2 linked regions of the Methylomagnum ishizawai genome follow. The protein of the gene in region 2 interacts with the protein of the main gene of each other region in a pairwise test. Links are inferred from orthologs where the notes say so. Each region holds a gene or a part of one and is shown on either strand. Other genes may lie near its edges. The genes, in order: hypB and K5658_RS20665.

What was found.
Region 1: the proteins of K5658_RS20665 (region 2) and hypB interact in binary tests that used the Escherichia coli proteins (3 or more experiments, as listed by UniProt). The link is inferred for Methylomagnum ishizawai from one-to-one orthologs.

The regions. Positions count from the first base shown.
Region 1 is NZ_AP019783.1:171,013-174,136, forward strand. Bases 41-2,844 are described here. They hold hypB (hydrogenase nickel incorporation protein HypB), read left to right. Parts: upstream 41-888; coding sequence 889-1,800; downstream 1,801-2,844. Other genes in these bases: hflC (protease modulator HflC), read left to right, coding at 41-484; hypA (hydrogenase maturation nickel metallochaperone HypA), read left to right, coding at 544-885; K5658_RS00760 (tetratricopeptide repeat protein), read right to left, coding at 1,841-2,578. Also shown: more of hflC, read left to right, coding at 1-40; metK (methionine adenosyltransferase), read left to right, coding at 2,857-3,124. UniProt on the Escherichia coli protein: Involved in the maturation of [NiFe] hydrogenases. Required for nickel insertion into the metal center of the hydrogenase. Exhibits a low intrinsic GTPase activity, which is essential for nickel insertion.
Region 2 is NZ_AP019783.1:4,573,649-4,576,789, forward strand. The notes cover bases 70-2,890. They hold K5658_RS20665 (FKBP-type peptidyl-prolyl cis-trans isomerase), read right to left. Parts: upstream 1,811-2,890; coding sequence 1,328-1,810; downstream 70-1,327. Other genes in these bases: rimO (30S ribosomal protein S12 methylthiotransferase RimO), read left to right, coding at 70-1,286; K5658_RS20670 (hypothetical protein), read right to left, coding at 1,899-2,099; pcnB (polynucleotide adenylyltransferase PcnB), read left to right, coding at 2,226-2,890. Outside these bases: more of rimO, read left to right, coding at 1-69; more of pcnB, read left to right, coding at 2,891-3,141. UniProt on the Escherichia coli protein: Folding helper with both chaperone and peptidyl-prolyl cis-trans isomerase (PPIase) activities. Chaperone activity prevents aggregation of unfolded or partially folded proteins and promotes their correct folding.

The sequences.
Region 1 (3,124 bases), 4.4 Mb from region 2 along the record:
GCCCATCCATGTCGGGCGCTTGCAAATCGAGAAAGGCATCTTCGACGCCGCCGCGCCCAAACTGGCGGAATTCGGCATCGAACTGCTGGATATCCGGCTCAAGCGCATCAATTACAATCCGCAAGTGTTGGAGCGGATTTACCAGCGCATGATCAGCGAGCGCCTACAAATCGCCCAGCGTTTCCGCTCGGAAGGCGAGGGCGAGGCCGCCCGCATCTCGGGCCGCAAGGAACGCGATATCAACGAAATCGAATCCACCGCCTACAAGCGGGTGCAGGAAATCCGCGGCGAGGCCGACGGCAAGGCCACCGAAATCTACGCCCGCGCCTATACCCAAAGGCCGGAGGCGGCGGAGTTCTACCAGTTCCTCAAGAGCATGGAGACCTACCGCAAGGTGATCGGCGGCGGTTCGACCCTGGTGCTGTCCACCGACAGCGAATTGTTCGGCTGGCTCAAGCGGGGGGTGGTCAAGGGCAAACCCTGAGCGCCCCGTCCCGGCCATCCCCGTGTAAACTGTGGGCTTATTCCCCCGCGAGTCCCGCCATGCACGAACTCTCCCTGGCCCAAAGCCTGATCGAACTGATGGAAGACGAAGCCCGGCGCGGCGGTTTCAGCCGCGTCCGCAAAGCCTGGCTGGAAATCGGCGCGTTGGCCGGGGTGGAGGAAACCGCCCTGCGCTTCGGTTTCGAAGCGGCGGCGCTCGCGACCTGCGCCGAGGGGGCGGAACTGGAAATCCTGACCCCGCCGGGCGAGGCGTGGTGCTTCGATTGCGGACGCGGCGTCGTCCTCCAGGCTTTGCCGGACGGCTGCCCGCATTGCGCGGGCCACCGCCTGCAAGTGACCGGGGGCACCCAATTCAAGCTGAAAGAACTGGAGGTTATCTAGACCATGTGTACCGTCTGCGGCTGCGGCGAGCCGGATCAACCCGCCCACGACCCTTCCCATCCGCATGAACACGGCCATGCGCACGATCATGGACATTCCCATAGCCATGATCACGCCCATCCCCACGACCATCACCACGCCGGGGCAGGCCATCATCATTACGGCCAAGGCCCGGCGGGCGTGACCCTGGCCGGCTTCAGCCAGGACCGCATCGTCCGCATCGAGCGCGACGTGCTGGGCAAGAACGATGGCTATGCCCGCAAAAACCGGGCTTGGTTCGAGCAACACGGCATCCTGGCCTTGAACCTGGTGTCCGGTCCCGGTTCCGGCAAAACCACCCTGCTGGAACGCACCCTCACGGATTTGCGCGGAGACCTGGCCCTGGCGGTGATCGAAGGCGACCAGCAAACCACCAACGACGCCGAGCGCATCCGTGCCACCGGGGTGAAAGCCTTGCAGATCAACACCGGCAAGGGCTGCCATCTCGACGCCCATCAGGTCGGGCACGCCCTGGACGAACTGGCCCCCGCCGACCACAGCCTGCTGTTCATCGAGAACGTGGGCAATCTGGTGTGCCCCGCGCTGTTCGACCTGGGCGAGGCGGGCAAGGTGGTGATGCTGTCGGTGACGGAAGGCGAGGACAAGCCGATCAAATACCCGGACATGTTCCACCGGGCGGCGCTGATCGTCCTGAACAAGATCGACCTGTTGCCCTATGTGAAGTTCGACGTGGAGCGCTGTCTGGACTATGTGCGGCAGGTGAACCGGGAAGCGCCGATCCTCAGGGTATCCGCGACCACGGGCGAAGGCATGGAACACTGGTACGGTTGGATCAAGGAACAGCGGCGGGCCTTGCTCGAAACCCGAGCCGCCCAGCTGGAAAGCGCCTTGTCGGCTTTGCGCGCCCAGTTGTGATGGAAACCGGGGCGGCGGTTCCCGCGCCGCCCCGTCCCGATCAGCCCAGTTCCCGCCGCGCCAGTTCCACCCATTCCCGGTTCAGCCGGTAGCTGTGTTGGCTGCCGCCCTTGGCATCCTTGACCACTTCCTCGAACAGGGCGCGGGCTTCGTCGGCCCGGCCCGTTTGTTTCAGTAGCTTGCCATAGCGGCATTTGATCTCCGCCGACGGGGCTTTCGCCAATAGGGCGGCGTACTCCTCCAGGGCGGGTTCCGTGGCGCCGACTTCCTCCAACACCCTGGCATACAGCAGCCGCGCCTCGGCGTTGTCGTAGCCGGGATTGGCTTCCCGTAATTGCTCCAGGATTTCCCGCGCCCGCCCGAAGCGCCCGGCCCCGCATAAGGCCCGGCCCAGACCCAGCAGCAACTCGGGATCGTCCCGGTACAGGCCGGTCAACGCGGCTTCGTACAAGGGAACGGCGGCATCGAACTGGCCGCGCTTCAGGTATTCCTGGGCCAGGGCCACACGGTTGCCCACGGTGTCGGAGCGTTCCAGGGCTTCCTGGAGTTGGCGCAATTCCTTGCCGGGGTCCAGGGCTTTGCGTAGCACCTTGCCGCCTTGCTGGGCGGCGCGGCTCTGGCTGGCTTCGGGGATCAGCACCATCACGATATAGAGCAAACAACCGATCAAGGGCACGAACACGATCAAAAAAACCCAGAACAAGGGATAGCCGCGCTTCATGGCGTGGACGGCGAAACCGATCTGGATCGCTAACATCAGGATTCCGGTGATTTCCATGGGGATTCTTGGGGTTTTAACGATGGGGGTTATTGCGATGCGCCGCCGTTGGGGAATTCCCCCGCGACCGGGCCGGACGGATACCCGCGACGCCGATGTAGACAAAAAGGCCGTCCGGCTTATCCCTGTCACCTCGGCCCGGGCGGTCCGGGCGGCTGTCACGGTGGACAGGGTTTTTAAGTATTTTCCACGAGTTGGTTGAGGGACACACGTAATTTATAATCGTCCGTTCCTCCCGCAATCCACGACCATCACCGCTTTTTACGACAGGACGCACCGTGAGCAATAACTACTTCTTCACCTCCGAATCCGTTTCCGAAGGCCACCCGGACAAGGTCTCCGACCAAATCTCCGACGCCATCCTCGACGCCATCCTGGACCAGGACAAACATTCCCGCGTCGCCGCCGAAACCCTGTGCAACACCGGCCTCGTGGTCCTGGCGGGCGAAATCACCACCGGCGCCAATGTCGATTACATCAAGGTCGCCCGCGACGTGCTGAAAGACATCGGCTACGACAACACCGACTACGGCATCGACTACAAGG
Region 2 (3,141 bases):
GCCTCGGTTGCCCCAAAGCCCTGGTCGATAGCGAACGCATCCTCACCCAGCTCCGCGCCGAGGGCTACGAGCTTTCGCCCACCTATCAAGACGCCGACCTGGTGGTGGTCAATACCTGCGGTTTCATCGACGCCGCCGTCGAGGAATCCTTGGACGCCATCGGCGAAGCCCTGGCCGAGAACGGCAAGGTCATCGTCACCGGCTGCCTGGGCGAGCGGGCCGACGAAATCCGCGCCCGCCATCCGCAAGTCCTCGGCATCACCGGAGCCCATGCCTACGAGGCCGTGGTCGGGACCGTGCATGAGCATCTGCCGCCGCCGCACCCTCCCTTCGTCGATCTGGTGCCGCCGGAGGGCATCAAGCTCACCCCGCGCCATTACGCCTATCTCAAGATTTCCGAAGGCTGCAACCACCGCTGCTCGTTCTGCATCATCCCGTCATTGCGCGGCGATCTGGCCAGCCGCCCCATCGGCGAGGTGATGGGCGAGGCCGAACGCCTGGTCGCCGCCGGGGTGAAGGAATTGCTGGTGGTGTCGCAGGACACCAGCGCCTATGGCGTCGATCTGAAATACCGCACCGACTTCTGGGGCGGCAAGCCGCTCAAGACCCGCTTCCACGATCTCGCCCAGGCGCTGGGTGGATTGGGCGTGTGGGTGCGGCTGCATTATGTCTACCCTTACCCGCATGTGGACGAGGTGATTCCGCTGATGGCCGAGGGGAAAATCCTGCCCTATCTGGATATCCCGTTCCAGCACGCCAACCCGCGTATCCTCAGGCTGATGAAACGCCCGGCGGCGGCGGAAGATGTGCTGATGCGGATCGAGCGCTGGCGCGGCCTGTGCCCGGACCTGAGCTTGCGTAGCACTTTCATCGTCGGCTTTCCCGGCGAGACCGAGGAGGAATTCGAGGAATTGCTGGATTTCCTGGAGGAAGCCCAACTCGACCGGGTGGGCGGCTTCGCCTATTCGCCGGTGGAGGGGGCCGCCGCCAACACCTTGCCCGACCCGGTGCCGGAAGCGGTCAAGCAGGACCGGCTGGCCCGCTTCATGGAAGTGCAGGAGCGCATCAGCGCCGAGCGCCTACAGCAAAGGGTCGGGGGCCGGGAAACCGTGTTGATCGACGAGGTGGTGGAAGAAGGCGCGGTCGCCCGCAGCCGGGCCGACGCGCCGGAAATCGATGGGCAGGTGTTCATCGATGGCGCGACCCAGCTCAAGGTCGGCGAATTCGTCGAGGTGGTGATCGAGGAGGCCGACGAACACGATATGTGGGCGCATCTCGACGGCTAGGGCGGCGGCGGACGGCCCGGGGGCCGTCCATGCGGGCGGGCTCAGTGGTGATGGCCACCGGCACCATGGACATGGCCATGGTCGAGTTCTTCGGCGGTGGCGTCGCGGATGTCGGTGACTTCCACATCGAAGGTGAGGGCGATGCCGGCCATGGGATGGTTGCCATCCAGGATGACCTCGTCCTCGTCCACGCCGAGGACGGTCAGGAGTTGCAGTCCTTCCGGGGATTGGGCCTGGAACTGCATCCCCGGCAGGATTTCATCGACGCCCTGGAACGCGCTCTTCGGCACCGATTGCACCAGGTCGTCGTCGCGGAGGCCATAGGCATTCTCGGGCGCGATGGTGATCTTGAAGGTGTCGCCGACCACACGGTCGGTCAGGGCGTCTTCCAGGCCCGGAATGATGTTCCCCGCGCCATGCAGATAGGCCAAGGGGCCGTGGTCGCGGGAGGAATCGAGGACTTCGCCCTCGTCGTTGGTCAGGGTGTAGTGGATATGCACCACCTTTTGGGTCGCGATCCGCATGGGAAATTCCTTGATTTGAAAGTTAAAATTTCATCATAACGGGTTTTCCCCCGGCTAAACAGCGTTTTCCCGTGACGGGAAGCGGTTTTCAGGCCAGGAAATGGGTATCGGACCGGGATTCGCGCCGGGGCGGGGCCGGGGCGGGTTCGGTATAGACCCGATAGAGGAAATAACCCATCAGCACGGTGAGCAACCCGCATTTCAGGCGCAATAAGAGGCCCAAATACGCGATCCAATGCGGATGGGTGTGCAGGAAATGGTTGATCGACTCGAACCCGTTTTCGATCATGGCGCTATCCTCCCAAGATGAGGCGGTCTGTCCAGGCTTGGCGCCTCCCCTGGGCCGGGATTATCCGGGGGGGCGGCCACCGTTGGTTCCAAAGATGCGTTGAGCGGGTCGGCGGGCTAGGGTAATATGCCCCCTTCCTGCCGTTCCCACCAGCGCGTTACTCCTCTGGCAATCATCGACTTCGTCAAAAAGCTGTTCAGCCCCCCGCCACCGCCGCGACCCGAGCCGGAACCCCAGCCCGTGGCGCCGACCTGGCCCAGGGTCTATCCGCGTCCCGAGCATATCATCTCGCGCAGCCATATCAGCGACAACGCGCTCAAGGTCTTGGGCCGTTTGCGCCAATCCGGCTATCAAGCCTATCTGGTGGGCGGTTGCGTGCGCGACTTGCTGCTGGGGCGCGAACCCAAGGATTTCGACGTGGTGACCGACGCCCGGCCCGAGGAAGTGCGCGAGGTGTTCCGCAATTGCCGCTTGGTGGGGCGTAGGTTCCGGCTGGCCCATGTCTATTTCGGCGACGAGATCGTCGAGGTGGCGACCTTCCGCAGCAGGAGCGGCGAGGATTCCCAAGGCGCCCATGTCCACGCCAATGGCCGCATCCTCCGCGACAACGCCTACGGCAACATCGAGGACGACGCCTTCCGCCGCGATTTCACCGTCAACGCCCTGTATTACAACATCGAGGATTTCTCGGTGGTCGATTATGTCGGCGGCATGGACGACCACAAGGCCGCCATCCTGCGCTTGATCGGCGACGACCCCGAACAACGCTACCGCGAAGACCCGGTGCGGATGCTCAGGGCCGTGCGCTTCGCGGTCAAGCTGGGCTTCAGCATCCATCCCGATTGCGCCGAACCCATCCCCCGGCTGGCCCGCTTGCTCGGCGAAATCCCGCCCGCCCGGCTCTACGACGAAATGCTCAAGCTGTTCCTGGGCGGCTACGCCGTGCAGACCTTCGAACAATTGCGCCAGCACGGTCTATTCGCCGCCCTGTTCCCCGACACCGAGCGCTGCCTGGGGCGGGAGCCGGAAGGCTTCCCTTTGA